DNA from 2 places in the Arthrobacter sp. 10N44_2 genome. Region 2 is predicted to be linked to the other one. Evidence: predicted binding sites of a transcription regulator. Region 2 holds the regulator's gene; the other holds the start of a gene.
What was found. Region 2 encodes LexA, which represses DNA repair genes until DNA is damaged. Its sites were predicted from a motif close to TCGAACANNTGTTCGA; they were not measured.
Positions count from the first base shown of each region.

Region 1: the regulator LexA is predicted to act here: its motif matches at 4,959-4,974, upstream of AC1DBX_RS01150 (DUF6504 family protein).

Region 1 is NZ_JBFTHT010000001.1:234,654-242,009, reverse strand. It holds gene thrS (threonine--tRNA ligase) at 1-879, opposite strand, end outside; gene AC1DBX_RS01155 (DNA polymerase III subunit alpha) at 1,009-4,521, opposite strand; gene AC1DBX_RS01150 (DUF6504 family protein) at 4,518-4,853, opposite strand; gene AC1DBX_RS01145 (hypothetical protein) at 5,056-5,442, shown strand; gene AC1DBX_RS01140 (chorismate mutase) at 5,450-5,776, opposite strand; gene AC1DBX_RS01135 (VOC family protein) at 5,791-6,213, shown strand; gene AC1DBX_RS01130 (SOS response-associated peptidase) at 6,282-7,028, opposite strand; gene AC1DBX_RS01125 (mycoredoxin) at 7,290-7,356, shown strand, end outside.
Region 2 is NZ_JBFTHT010000015.1:50,442-57,797, reverse strand. It holds gene hflX (GTPase HflX) at 1-124, shown strand, start outside; gene AC1DBX_RS15575 (ATP-dependent DNA helicase) at 117-2,282, shown strand; gene lexA (transcriptional repressor LexA) at 2,379-3,128, opposite strand; gene AC1DBX_RS15565 (LysM peptidoglycan-binding domain-containing protein) at 3,646-4,080, shown strand; gene AC1DBX_RS15560 (histidinol-phosphate transaminase) at 4,149-5,267, shown strand; gene hisB (imidazoleglycerol-phosphate dehydratase HisB) at 5,339-5,965, shown strand; gene hisH (imidazole glycerol phosphate synthase subunit HisH) at 5,962-6,711, shown strand; gene AC1DBX_RS15545 (hypothetical protein) at 6,712-6,870, shown strand; gene priA (bifunctional 1-(5-phosphoribosyl)-5-((5-phosphoribosylamino)methylideneamino)imidazole-4-carboxamide isomerase/phosphoribosylanthranilate isomerase PriA) at 6,912-7,356, shown strand, end outside.

The DNA.
Region 1 (7,356 bases), on a different contig from region 2:
CTTGCGGATAATGCCGCCCTTGGGGTGGAAGACCGGCAGGCCTGAGCCGAGCTCATCCGGGAAGGAGAACAGGTCCAGTTCCGCGCCGAGCTTGCGGTGGTCGCGGCGCTCGGCCTCGGCAATGCGCTCCTGGTAGGCCTTGAGCGCGTCCTTGGTGGGCCAGGCGGTGCCGTAGATGCGCTGCAGCTGCTGGTTGTTCTGGTTGCCCAGCCAGTAGGCGGCCGAGGAGCGGGTCAGGGCAAAGGCGTTGGAGATCAGCTTGGTGTTCGGCAGGTGCGGGCCGCGGCACAGATCGCACCAGATGCTGTCGCCGCTCTTGCGGTCCACGTTGTCGTAAATGGTGATGTCGCCGGCGCCGACCTCGACGTTGACGCCCTCGCCGGCCTCGGCGGCGTCATTCTTCCTGCCCAGCAGTTCGAGCTTGTAGGGCTCGTCCTTCATCGCTTCGCGGGCCTCGTCCTCGGACACCACGCGGCGAACGAACTTCTGGTTCTGGTTGATGATCTTCTGCATCATCTTTTCGAGCTGGCGGAGGTCTTCCGGGGTGAACGGTTCCGCGACGTCGAAGTCGAAGTAGAAGCCGTCCGTGATGTAGGGGCCGATGCCGAGCTTGGCGTCGGGGCGCAGCTGCTGCACGGCCTGGGCCATGACGTGGGCCGTGGAGTGGCGCAGGACGTTGAGCCCGTCCGGGGAATCAATGGTGACGGCCTCGACATTGGCGTCCTCGGGAAGGGGCTGGTCCAGGTCCTTCAACTCGCCGTTAACGCGGGCCACAACGACGTCGCGGCGCTCAAAGAAGAGTTCCGCGCCGGTGGTCCCGGTAGTCACCTTGGTCTCTTCGCCGTCGACGAGAAGGGTGATCTGCTGGGCATCTGACACGGGTGTCTCCTATTCAAAGTTAAGGCTTCGTAGCTTGTGGCGTACGGGGACCACAGCCAGCCTCGTCCATGCTATCGGTTTCTCCAGAGGCCAACCAACGCGCCACGAGCGAGCCGCACCGCCGGCCGGTCAGCCGCCCAGCCCGGTGATGGCGAGGTTCCTGCTGATCCCGTCCAGGGGGCTGGACAGGGGGCCGGACAGGTAAGGCTCCTTCCGGCCGGTGGCGCCGGGAGCCGATGCCGGAAACGGGAGGGTCTCCGGGCGGCTGAGGTCCCAGGCCATGGAGGCGCTGATGCTGATCCCCCGCGGCCCGGTCCGGCGGGTGGTGCCGCGGATCAGGAGCAGGCGGGTGCCGAACAGCAAGGGTCCGGACTGCTCCTGCGCCTCGTGGAAGAACACCGAATCCACACAGCCCGTGCCGTCGTCGACGCTGATGAACACCACACGCCGGCCGCCCCTCATGGGCGGGGTCTGGGTGGCCACCCGGACCCCGGCCACCAGCACCTCCGTGCCGTTGCGCAGTCCCAGCAGCTTGTCCGCGGTGGTGACGCCCAGCCGGTCCAGCAGCGGGCGGTGGCTGGTCATGAGGTGCTCGCTGACGTCCACAGCCATCAGGTCCAGTTCCGCGCGGACGTTATCCACCATGCTGGGTGCGGGCAGTGCCGCCTTGAGGTTCGTCAACTCCACGTCCCCCAGCGGCAACGCCAGCTGGCCCTCAATGACTTCCACGCCCTTCCGGAGGGGGCGGGCCTGTAGTTTTTGCAGGTGCTGAACCAGATCCGCCCGGTTGGCTTCTCCCCCGGACGCCCGGTGCAGCGAATCGAAGGCGCCCAGCTGGGCCAGTCGCTGGATGCTGGGCCGGCTGAGCCGCGACCTGGCCCGCAGGTCCGCCAGGGAGTCGTAGGGCTGGCCGGCCACAATCCGTTTCAGCTCGGCGCCGGAGAGCCCGAAGATACCGTTCAGGCTCAGCCGGATGCCCAGCCTGCCCCGGTCCGGCCCGGATTGCACCCGCTCCACCCGGTACTCGGCCTGGCTCCGGTTGATGTCGAGGGGAAGGATGGGGATCCCCAGCCGGCGGGCCTCGGCCACGAGCAGGCGTTTGGGGTACATTCCGGGGTCGTGTTCCCACAGCCCGGCGAGGAACGCCTCCGGGTGGTGTGCCTTCAGCCAGGCCGACTGGTAGGTGGGCACGGCGAAGGCGGCTCCGTGGGCCTTGCAGAACCCGAAGCTGCCAAAGGCCTTCAGCGTGCCCCAGACCTTGTCCACCACCTCGGGACTGTAATTCCGGGCCCGCGCCTCCTTCCGGAAAAACTCCTCCACCCTGGCTTCCAACACGTCGTTGCCCAGCGCACGGCGGAACTCGTCGGCCCGCGCCAGCCCGCACCCGGTCATGACGTCGAAGGTCTTGAGGATCTGCTCGTGGAAGACCGTGACCCCGTGGGTCTCTTTCAGGACAGGTTTGAGGTCCGGGTGCGGGTAGACCTCGGGAGCGAATCCGTGCCGGTGCTCCAGGAAGGGCCGGACCATGTCGGATTTCATCGGGCCTGGACGGAACAGCGAGATGTCAATGATGAGGTCGTTGAACTCCCGGGGGGCCAACTTGCCGATCAGTTCGCGCTGGCCAGGGGACTCGATCTGGAAGCAGCCCAGGGTGTGGGTGCTGCGGATCAGCTCAAAGGTGGGTTCGTCGTCGAGCGGGACCGCATTGAGGTCGATGTGACCGTCCTCGGCGATGTAGTCCGGGCCGGTCCCGTCCGGGCCGGCCGGATGCGCGCCGGCGGCCACCACCTCGGCCTTGGAGGGGTGGAGCCGGATGACTTCCCGGACGGCGAAGGCCATGGCGCTCTGCATCCGGACGCCCAAGACATCGAGTTTGAGCATGCCCATGGGGTCCATGTCGTGCTTGTCGAACTGGCTCATGGGCAGGCCCAGGCCGCTGGGCTGGACGGGGGTGCGGTCCAGCAGGGTGGCATCGCCGAGGATGACGCCGCACGGGTGCATGGAGATGTGGCGGGGCAGCCGGTCCAGCCGCTCCGTGAGGTCCACCAGCAGGTCCAGCTGCTGGTTCTCGGAGAAGCCTCGCTGCTCCACCCGGTCCGCGAATTCCTTCAGCTCGGGTTTCTCCACGAGGGCTTCGCGGAAGTGCCGGGCCGAGAACCGCCACAGCTGCTTGGCGATTTCCCCGACCTCGCCGTCGTCCATGCCCAGGGCCAGGCCGGCATCGCGCACGGCACCGCGAGCGCGGTACCCGTTCTGCATGCTCATCAGCGTGACGCGTTCGGCGCCGAAGCGCTCAAAGATCTTCCGGTAGACGTTGTGCCGTTCGGCGCTTTCGACGTCGATGTCTATGTCCGGCAGCGTGGCGCGGTCGCGGGAGAGGAAGCGTTCAAAGATGAGGTCGTGCTGGAGCGGGTTCACCTGGCTGATGTCGATCAGGTAGTTGACCAGGCTGGAGGCGCCCGAACCGCGCGCGGCCGCCCGGACGCCCAGGGCCAGGATCATCCGGGAGACCTCTGCGACGGTCAGGAAGTACGAGGCGAAGCCCAGCGAGTCGATGATCCGGAGCTCATGCTCCAGCCTGGCCCTCAGCTGCTGTTCCCGCTGCCCGGAAATGCCCGGGAAGCGGCGGCCGATGCCGGCCTCACACCGCAGGGTCAGTTCGGCGAGCGCGTCGCCGTCGATCCCGATCACGGATGCCTCCGGGACCACGGGCTGTTTCCAGCCCATGTCGGCTTCCGGATCCATGCGGCAGCGGTCCGCGAGCGCCTCGGTCTGGGCCAGGAGCCGTTTGAGGTCCGCAGTGCCGTAGCCGGCGGCGTGGATGATCTCCTTGCCCAGCTGCAGCATCCGGGCCGCCGATTTGAGCCAGCCCTGCCCGTTGGGCTGCAGAAGCGGGGCGGCGGAGAGCTCGGGGAGGGATTTCAGTGTCCGGGCCGAGTCCAGCACATCGGCGGTGGCCGCGCCGTCCTCAGCCACGTACCGCACAGCGTTGCTCAGCACGGCGGGCACCCCGTGTTCTGCGGCGAGTTTGAGCATGCGCACCGCGTGGGCGGTGCTCAGCGGTTCCCCGGGCGGGCTGAGCTGGGACACAACCTCTGCCGCCAGCGTTCCGGGGGGCATGGCGTCCAGCCATCGTTTGAACAGGGTGCGGGGCCGCAGGTAGCGCCGGCCGCCCATGGCCCGGCCGACGTCGGAGTCCGGGCCGATCAGCACTGTCAGGACCGGCTTCAGGGTTTCCGGGTGCAGGGTGCGGGAGGCCAGTTCCGCCCGGGTGACGGCCACCGGCACTATTCCCCCGGCCTTGCCCGTGGTGCGGGCGTGGGCGTCGGAGATCAGCCGGCACAGCGCCCGGTAGCCGGCACCGTTGTTGTGTCCGTGCGCCAGCACGACGACGCGTCCCCCGAGCTGGGTACGGTGGTCGCCGTCGTCGTCAAAGACTGCAAGGTCCACCCCGACGATTGCATCCAGCCCGGCTGCCATGCACGCCTTCAGGTGCTTGACGGTTCCGTACAGGCCGTCGCGGTCCGTGCAGGCCAGCGCGGTGGCGCCGTCAGCGGCGGCCGCGGCGGCAAGTTCCTCCGGCCAGGAGACGCCATAGTGGGCGCTGAACGCGGTGGAGACGTGCAGATGGGTGAAACTCATGCTGATTCGGGCTTCCGGAGGGGCTGCAGGGCGTCGTGGATCTTCAGGAGCCGCCACCGGCCGCTGCCGACATGCCGGGTCAGGTCAAGGGTGAGGGTGGAATCCGCGGCGTGATCCCCGGCCGCACGCACCTGGACCCGCCAGATCTCATGGTCCACCAGGCCCGGCCCGCTTCCGAGTGGCGCCCGGCGTTCCTCGGCCCACCATTGGCGGCGTTCGTACCAGCGGACGGGGTCCGCGCAGACCGTGTAGCGCCGGCCGGCCCAGTCGAGGCGCAGGGGCTGGCCCGAGGGCGTGCAGACGACATCCACGGACTCGCTGAAAATACCCACGTTGCCTCCCGACCCAGTCCGGGCTGGAGCCGGCCCAGTCCCCGCTTCGACTTCCTACGTCCATTCCGCATCCGGCGCCCGGAGTTCCAGGCCGCATGGATTTATTCGAACATATCTTCGAATAAAATCAGTCTACGACGGAGAGGCGACAAAACCCAGATCGGGGGTGGACTCACGCAGGTACAGGTAGCAGGATTGAGCCATGAGCTCCCATAACGCACTCCTGAAGCACGTAAGCATCGCCGCCAAGGATCCAACCTTGGTGGCGACTTTTGATATAGACGGAAACATCCCCGGCCAGGGCGCCTACGTGGTGGGGCTCTTGGCAGCCACCCCGGACTATTCCCACCAGCGCAGGATGGGGATCGAGTTCATGAACGGCGAAGCCGTGTCCTTCTACTGCTTCAGCCACGACGGCACCGAGGAAAATTTCGACCTCAAGGGGGTCGAACACTCGGGCAACACCATTACCGGCCATTTCCCGCTTACGACTGTGCTTGGCCTGCCCAAGGGCCATCTCATGACGGCCTTCAGCGATTGTGACGGCCGGGACTACCAGGCCAACGTGCCTGTCGAAGAAGCCCTCTAGACAACTTCTAGGAGCTGGACTTGTACACTTCCAGCTCGAGCGTGATGAAGGCATCGATCATCGCCCGGTAGGTCTTCTCGACAAGTTCGACGTCGATGTCCTTCTTTTCCGCCGTGGCGCGGACGTGTTCGATGACCCGCTCCACACGCCCGGGCGCACGGACCTCGGCGCTGTCCGCCTTGAGGGTCCCGGCGATCCGGATCAGCCGTTCCCGGCGCCCGATCAAGGACACGATCTGCTCGTCCACCTCGTCAACAGCCACCCGCACGGCGGCGAGCTGTTCGCGGTCGGCCTGGGCGGCCTTGTCGTCTGCGTGATTTGTGGGCATGTGCATGACAGTATCGAAAGATGCAGCCACGAGTCGACTTCATATCGCTAGGTGTCCGCAGTGTTGACGCCTCACGCCGCTTCTACGTCGATGGCCTCGGATGGCCGGTCCACCGGGAAGTCCCCGGGGAGGTGCTCTTCATCCAGGTCAACCACGGCCTCATCCTCTCGCTCTGGGACGCGGGTCAAATGCAGACCGAGGCGGCCACCGATGCCCCTGCCGGCATTGCGTGCATCACGCTCAGCCACAACCTGGCCGGCACGGCGGACGTCGACCGGGTGATGGCCGAAGCCGGGACCGCGGGAGCCCGCATCGTTGCGGCACCGAAGACCCAGCCCTGGGGCGGCTACACCGGCTACTTCGCCGATCCCGACGGCTACCGCTGGGAGGTCGCCTTCAACCCCGACTGGTCGGTCGACGGCGGCGGCAAAGTAACGCTCTGACTCAGGTAACCAGTGCCGCCCCGTGCCTTGGCAGCCGCCGGGCAGCCGCCAGACAGGCCGGCGTACCGCTAGAACAGGCTCCCCACCGGCTGGATGAGTTCCGGTGAGTCATTCCTGACGTTCCCGACGGCGGTGCCGACGGCGTCGATCGTCCAGCCTTCCGCGACGTCGTGCGCCCCGGCCCGGACCAGATCCACGAGCCCGGCCGCATCATCGGCCTGCGGGTCCAGCCACGTCTGCATGGTCTCGCGGTTCATGGGCAGCGGAACCCTGTCATGCAGCGCGGTCAGCTCGGCCAGCATTCCCCCGGCGTAGCCCTCCGGCGGCGAGTCGGTGGTCATGATCGAGGTCGAGAGCATCCAGCGCTCCGGGTCACCCTCTGCCTTGGACGGATCCCGCCACCATTCATAGAGTCCCGCGAAGACAATGGGGCGTCCGTCCTTGGGATGGACGTAGTAGGGCTGCTTGGTGCGGCCCTCGCCCTTCCACTCGTAGTAGCCATCCGCCGGGACGGCGCAGCGACGGGCGCGGGTCGCTTTCCGGAAGGCGGGCTTCTCCAGCACGGTCTCGCTGCGGGCATTGATCATCTTGGACCCGATGCCCGGGTCCTTGGCCCAGGACGGCACCAGGCCCCAGCGCGCAATGTGCAGTTGGCGGACCGATTCTCCCTCCACAAGCCGTTCGAGCAGGATCGGCACATCAGCCGTCGGGGCCACGTTCCACGACGGCGGAATCGCGATCTCATCCTCCAGCCCGGCATCGAATTCGGCCAGCAGGTCTCCGACGGCCCGGGCCATCACGTAGCGTCCACACATGGCATCAGCATGCCACCGCACCCATCCCATGTCATCCGGGCTGCCGCCTGAGCCCGCCGAGGTCGCCGGAAACGTGCGAAGTCGCCGGAACTTTCCGGCGATTTCGCATCTTTACCGCGAGTTCGCGTCGGACGGCGAAGGGGGGCAGCGCTCTCTGCGGGAATAGCGGGCTGCAGGGTACGGTTGTTGGCAGTGACGTACGACTTCAGTTGGCGCCCGGCCCGATACGCCGGCCCCATCCACTTACTTGAGGAGAACTTCGTGGACTTCACCCCCGAATCCGGCACCATCACTATGTTTTCGACCACGTGGTGCGGCTACTGCAACC
Region 2 (7,356 bases):
CAAGCTCCACGAGAGCGACGCCGAGATCCTCAGCCTTGACCACGAGGAAACCGGGACCCGTGCCGTGGTGATGGTGCGTGAAGGACTCGCCGCCGAACTGGATCCCTTCATCAGCAATGACTGAGGCTGCGGTGACCAGGACCGACGCCGAACCAGCTGACGCCGAACCAACTGACGCCGAACCAGCTGACGCCGAACCAGCTGACGCCGGGCCAGCCGAAAGTGACACAGGCGCCGGTTCGGTTGCCGGCGCGGCCGGCGAGGAGTTTGTTGTTAGGCTGCTCGACCGTGCCGTGTCCGGCATGGGCGGGCAGAGCCGCGATGGCCAGCACGAAATGGCCCGGCAGGTGGCGCGCGCGATAGACAGCGGCGACCACCTGCTGGTCCAGGCCGGCACCGGCACCGGCAAGTCGCTGGCCTACCTGATTCCGCTGATCGCGCATTCGCTGACCAGCAACAAACCCACCCTGGTCTCCACCGCCACCCTGGCGCTGCAGACGCAGATTGTGGGCCGGGACCTGCCCAGGCTGCTTAAGACCATCACCCCTGCCCTGGAGCGGCCCGTCAAGGTCGCCCTGGTCAAGGGCCGGTCCAACTACGTCTGCCGGCACAAACTCGAGGGCGGCTTCCCGTCCGAAGAACCTTCCGAGGGACAGCTGTTTTCCCTGGGCGAGGACACGTCCGTGCCGCACTTTGCCGCCGCACTTGGCGGGCCGTCCTCCCAGCTGGGCAAGGAAGTTGTCCGGCTGCGCGAATGGGCCGAGGAGACCGCGACGGGGGATCGCGACGAGCTCATGCCGGGCGTCACGGACCGGGCCTGGCGCCAGGTCTCGGTCACCTCCATGGAGTGCCTCGGTGCGCAGAAATGCCCGCTAGCGGCCGAATGCTTCAGCGAACTGGCAAGGCAGAACGCCGCCGATGCCGACGTCGTGGTCACCAACCACGCCATGCTCGCCGTCAGTGCCTTCGAAGGCCTGGCGGTGCTGCCCGAGTACGACGTCGTCGTGGTGGATGAAGCACACGAACTTCAGGACCGCGTCACGGGCGCGGTCTCGGGCCAGCTCTCCGTGGCGATGGTGCACGCCGCCGCGTCCGGGGCCCGGAAGCACACGGGCATCACCGTGGATGCGCTGAACAATGCCGCCGCCCACCTGGAGCTCGCCATCGACGGCGTCCCCAGCGGGCTGATGCCCAATGGCCTGAACAGCGAGCAGCTGGACTGCATCGACCAGCTGCGCGACGCGTGCCGCGCCGCCCTGTCCGATTCCAAGGGGGACAGCTCCGTGTCGGCGGACGGCGGACGGCAGCTGGCCCGCTCGCGCCTCATGGTCATCCTGGAACTCTGTGAACGCCTCCTGGCCGCGCGCGAAAACCGCGAAGTCGTGTGGTTCTCCCGCAACAGCAGCTTCGACCCGGCGCAGGGCTACTCCCAGCCGGACGAGAGCGCGCCGGCGTTGATCAACGTTGCCCCGCTGAGCGTCGCGGGGCGGTTGCGCGAGGGCCTGTTCGCGGACCACACCGTCATCCTGACCTCGGCCACACTGGCCATCGGCGCTGCCTTCGAACCCGCCGCCGGCGGCCTGGGCCTGGTTGGCAACGGCGCCCCGAGCTGGACCGGCGTCGACGTCGGCTCCCCGTTCGACTACCCGAAGCAGGGCATCCTCTACGTAGCCCGGCACCTGCCCAAACCCGGCCGCGGAACGTCCCCCGAGGCCCTGGACGAACTCGAGAAGCTGATCCGCGCCTCCGGCGGAGGCGCCCTGTGCCTGTTCTCCTCGCGGCGCGCCGCAGAGGAAGCAGCCGAGGCCATGCGGCCCCGGCTGGGCCTCAGCATCCTGTGCCAGGGGGAGTCGACCATGACGGCACTCGTGCGGCAGTTTGCCGACGAACCTGACACGTGTTTGTTCGGCACCATGTCCCTCTGGCAGGGCGTCGACGTCCCTGGCGTGTCCTGCCGGCTGGTGGTCATCGACCGGATTCCCTTCCCGCGGCCGGACGACCCGCTGATGACGGCACGTTCGCGGGCCGTGGCCCAGTCCGGCGGCAATGGCTTCATGGCCGTCTCGGCCACGCACGCCGCCATCCGCCTCGCGCAGGGCGCCGGACGGCTGATCCGCTCGACCTCGGATAAGGGCGTGGTGGCAGTGCTGGATTCGCGGCTCTCCACGGAGCGTTACGGCGGCTTCCTGCGCGCCGCGCTGCCGCCGTTCTGGCCCACCACCGATTCATCGATTGCCATGGCAGCCCTGAAGCGCCTGGCGAAAGACTCCGCGAAAGCTTAAGTCCCAAACCGGGGCCGTCACCCTGCGCCGGAAATCCGCCGCGGGGTGGCCGCTCCGAACTGGCAGCATGCCCCGGATGGCTAAGGGGAGCGCAGTTTAGAGGGAGCGCAGTACCGATACGACCTTGCCCATGATTACGGCGTGGTCGCCCAGAATGGGCTCGTACTGGGTGTTTTGCGGCAACAGCCACGTGTGGCCGTCCCGCTGGCGGAAGGTCTTGACCGTGGCTTCGTCGTCCAGCAAGGCGGCAACGATATCGCCGTTCACGGCATCACCCTGGCGGCGGACAACCACCCAGTCGCCGTCGCAGATGGCGGCGTCGATCATCGAGTCGCCGGCCACCTTGAGCATGAAGAGTTCGCCATGGCCCACGAGTTGGCGGGGCAGCGGCATGACGTCCTCCACCACCTGGTCCGCGAGGATCGGCCCGCCGGCGGCGATGCGTCCGACGAACGGCACCATTGCCGTGTCAGTGGCGCTGGCGAGCTCGGTTACCGACAGGCCGCCGACGGCCCGCAAGGGGCTGGACTTCTCGATACCAGATATCGGCGTGGCCCCCTCGTCCAGGGTCAGCGGCATGAGCACTTCCATGGCCCGGGGCCGCTTCGGATCACGCCGCAGGTAGCCGAGCTTTTCCAGTTGGGAGAGCTGGTGGGTCACGCTCGACAGGCTGGCGAGACCGACGGTGTCGCCGATTTCGCGCATGGACGGCGGGTAGCCCTTGTCCGTGACGGACCGCTGGATGGTCTCCAGGATTTTCTTTTGCCGGACGGTGAGGCTCTTGGGGGCCCGGGCGGGCTGCGGGCTCCGTGGGGTGGCCCTGCCGCCGGTGGCTTGTGCTGCCATGTTCGCCAACGCCTTTCCGTTCCGCCCGGCTGCCGTGGCTGCTGTCACCGGGAACTTCCGGCCTGAAATGTCAGACCCTGCTGATCAACTACGAATGAATTCCCACTGGTAGTTCGAAAGTGGGAGTTCGAAAGTGGTTGTCCTGTCCCTCAAAAATAGGCCAGCCGCAGACCTTTTTCAAACATTTGTTCTAGCGAGTCTCGACATCGTTCGTTAGTAAGTGCTAAAACAGAACAAGTAAGATTCGAATATGTGTTCGATTCCGACGATCTGGGTTCGCAGGCAATATTCGGTTCTATGTTCGAAGGTTCGGCCGGTTGGCGGCGAGTACGTGAGTACGCCGGGCGGCAACTTATGGTCCAGGAGGGCTCAGTTCATGTCAGTTTCAAGCGCGTTTGACGGCACTAACATTCAGGGCGTCACGACCCGCCACCGTGGTGTTGGTCCGGGTGGCGCAGCGGATAGCCGCAGCATCGGACGCGGCAGCATCGGACACGGCGGCCTCGACCAAAGCGGCATGGGCCAGGGCGTTTCCAGTCACGGCAACGTGTACCCGCTCAACGCCAGGCGCCGCGGCTCCGCGCCGTCGCGGGCGCAGCAAGGAGCCGCCGCCGCGGTTTCCGGCGGCCGGACCAAGCAGCCGCCGCTTCGGCTCACCCGGCGCGGACGCTTCGTCTTTTTCGGCGTCCCCCTGATTCTGCTGGCGGCGTTCATCCTGTCCTTCAGCGGATTCCTCAACGCTCCCGCGAAAGCGGCAGATTCCGCAGACCAGCTCTCGGTGACGCCGACCGTATCCGTCACAGTCCAACCGGGGGAGTCCCTCTGGGCCATTGCCGGGTCGGTGGCCCCGGAGCGCGATCCCCGCGATGTTGTGGCCGATATCGTGCAGTTGAACAATCTGGACGCCGCGCGTGTGATGCCGGGCCAGCAACTGTTTGTTCCGTCCAAGTAGCCACCCCCGGGTGCCGTCGCGGGCGTCACAGTTTCAGCGCCCGTCCCGCTACCACTTAAACTGGTCACGTGACTGACCAGCTTGAGCGCCTCAACCGACTGCCCCTCCGAACCAATCTGCGTGGCCTGCGTCCGTATGGCGCGCCGCAGCTGGACGTCCCCATCCTGCTCAACGTCAACGAGAACACCCATGGGGTCCCGGCCGATGTCCGCGCCGCGATTACCGAAGCCGTGAGCGCCGCCGCTGCCGGGCTGAACCGCTATCCGGACCGCGAATTCACCGAATTGCGCGAAGCCCTCGCCGAATACCTTGGCCATGGGCTGGACGCGGAGAACATCTGGGCCGCGAATGGTTCCAACGAAGTCCTTCAGCAAATCCTCCAGGCCTTCGGGGGCCCTGGCCGGACGGCCCTCGGGTTCCCTCCCACGTATTCGATGTACCCGCTGCTGGCCTCCGGCACGGATACGGAGTACGTCGTCGGGGCCCGCGCGTCCGACTATGGGCTCAGTGCGGAATCAGCGGCACAGCAAGTCCGCGAGCTTCAGCCCAACATTGTCTTCCTCTGTTCCCCGAACAACCCGACCGGCACGGGGCTGGGCCTTGATGTGGTCGAGGCAGTCTATGACGCCGGCGAGGCCAGCCAGACCATCGTGATCGTCGACGAGGCCTATCACGAGTTCGCCCACGACGGCACGCCCAGTGCCCTCACCCTGCTGCCTGGCCGGGAGCGGCTCATCGTCTCGCGCACCATGAGCAAGGCCTTCGCCCTCGCGGGTGCGCGGCTCGGCTACATGGCCGCGGCCCCGGAGGTCGCGGATGCCCTGCGCCTGGTCCGTCTCCCGTACCACCTCTCCGCTATCACCCAGGCTGCGGCCCTGGCTGCCCTGCGCCACCGGGAGGCGCTCATGGCGGACGTCGAGGACATCAAGCGCCAGCGCGACCGGATCGTGTCGGAACTGACGCGGTTGGGCTTGACCCCGGCCGCGTCTGATTCCAACTACGTGTTCTTCGGCGGCCTCGAGAACCCCCATGAGGTTTGGCAGCGCATGCTGGACGCCGGTGTCCTCATCCGCGACGTCGGTATTCCGGGGCACCTGCGCGTCACCGCCGGCACTGAGACAGAAACCACAGCCTTCCTGGAGGCACTTGAACTCATCCTGGCCGGCTCCGCAAAGCCGCAGGCCTAGACTTGGTGGGGAGCCCAATCGTCCCCGCCAGATTGCCCAACACCCTGCCTTCTTCCAAAGGACACATCTACATGAGCACCACCGGATCCACCGCCGCCGAGGGCCGGACCGCACGCATGGAACGGACCACCAGCGAGTCCTCGGTCCTGGTCGAGATCAACCTGGACGGCACCGGCGTTTCAGACATCAGCACGTCGGTCCCGTTCTACGACCACATGCTGACGGCCCTCAGCAAGCACTCCTTGATCGACATGACCGTCAAGGCCACCGGCGACACCCACATCGATGTCCACCACACTGTCGAGGACGTGGCCATCACTTTCGGCGAGGTTCTGCGGACCGCCCTGGGCAACAAAGCCGGGATCCGCCGCTTTGGCGAGGCGACCGTTCCCCTCGATGAGGCCCTCGCGCAAGCTGTCGTGGACGTCTCCGGCCGTCCCTACCTGGTCCACGCCGGCGAGCCGGCAGGCCAGGAATACCACCTGATCGGCGGCCACTTTACGGGCTCCCTGACCCGCCACGTCTTCGAGGCGATCACCCTTCACGCCGGGATCTGCCTGCACATGAACGTCACTGCCGGGCGTGACCCCCACCACATCGTCGAGGCCCAGTTCAAGGCCTTTGCCCGTGCCCTGCGCGCAGCCGTCGAGCCGGATCCCCGCGTCGAGGGCATCCCGTCGACAAAGGGTGCTTTGTGACCGGCCCGGTGCTCCGCGACGGGGCCATCATCGACCCCGCCGCCGCGGCCAAGCCGGTCTCCCCGCAGGGAAAGCCCACAGTTACGGTGCTGGACTACGGCTCCGGGAATGTCCGGTCCGCCGTCCGCGCGCTGGAGCGGGCCGGCGCCGAAGTCATCCTCAGCTCCAAGCCTGAGGATGTCCTCAATGCCGACGGCCTCGTCGTCCCCGGTGTCGGCGCCTTCGAAACCGTCATGCGCGAACTCAAGGCCGTTGACGCCATCCGCATGATCGGCCGCCGTGTCGCCGGAGGCCGCCCCGTGCTGGCCATCTGCGTCGGGCTCCAAGTGCTGTTCGAGGCCGGCGTCGAACACGGCACCGAAGCCGAGGGCATGGGGGAGTGGCCCGGCAAGGTGGAACTGTTGCCTGCCGACGTCGTGCCCCACATGGGCTGGAACACCGTCGCCGTCCCCGAAGGGTCCAGGCTCTTCGCCGGGGTTGAGGACGAGCGCTTCTACTTCGTGCACTCCTACGGTGTCCAGAAGTGGGACTTCGACGTCATCCAGCCGCGGATGGCTGCGCCGCTGGTGACCTGGTCCGACCACGGTGCCCCGTTCATCGCGGCCGTGGAAAACGGCCCGCTGTGTGCCACCCAGTTCCACCCGGAGAAGTCCGGCGACGCCGGCGCCCGGCTGCTGCGCAACTGGGTCCAAAGCCTGCGCCCCGCAGCCCCGGACCGTACCGCAGCCCCGGAAGGGACCGCCTAGATGTGGTCCCTGGTGCTCATGGGCGTGGCCGGCCTGCTGGTTGGCGGCGGGATCTCCTTCCGCCAGCAGAAAAGTCCGCTCTGGGTGCAGATCGTTTTCTACATCCTCGCCGGCATGTCACTGCTGGCCGCCTACCTCCTGACCCTGCCGGCGTCCTGACCGCCCCTCCCCACCACCATCCCCAAGCTGAGGACTCCACGATGACCACCGAAACCCCGCTGCCCGTACTCGAGCTCCTGCCCGCCGTCGACGTCGTCAACGGACAGGCCGTCCGGCTCGTACAGGGCGAAGCCGGCAGCGAGACGAGCTACGGCACCCCGCTGGAGGCCGCCCTCAACTGGCAGCAGCAGGGGGCTGAGTGGGTGCATCTGGTCGACCTGGACGCCGCGTTCGGGCGCGGCTCCAACGCCGAGCTCCTGCGCGAGGTCGTCGGCCGGCTCGATATCAAGGTGGAGCTCTCCGGCGGCCTTCGCGACGACGAATCCCTTGAGAAGGCCCTCGACCTCGGCGTCGCACGCGTCAACCTGGGCACGGCGGCACTGGAAAACCCGGAATGGACGGCCCGGGTGATCGAGCGCTTCGGCGACAAGATTGCCGTCGGCCTGGATGTCCGCGGCACCACCCTCGCCGGCCGGGGCTGGACCA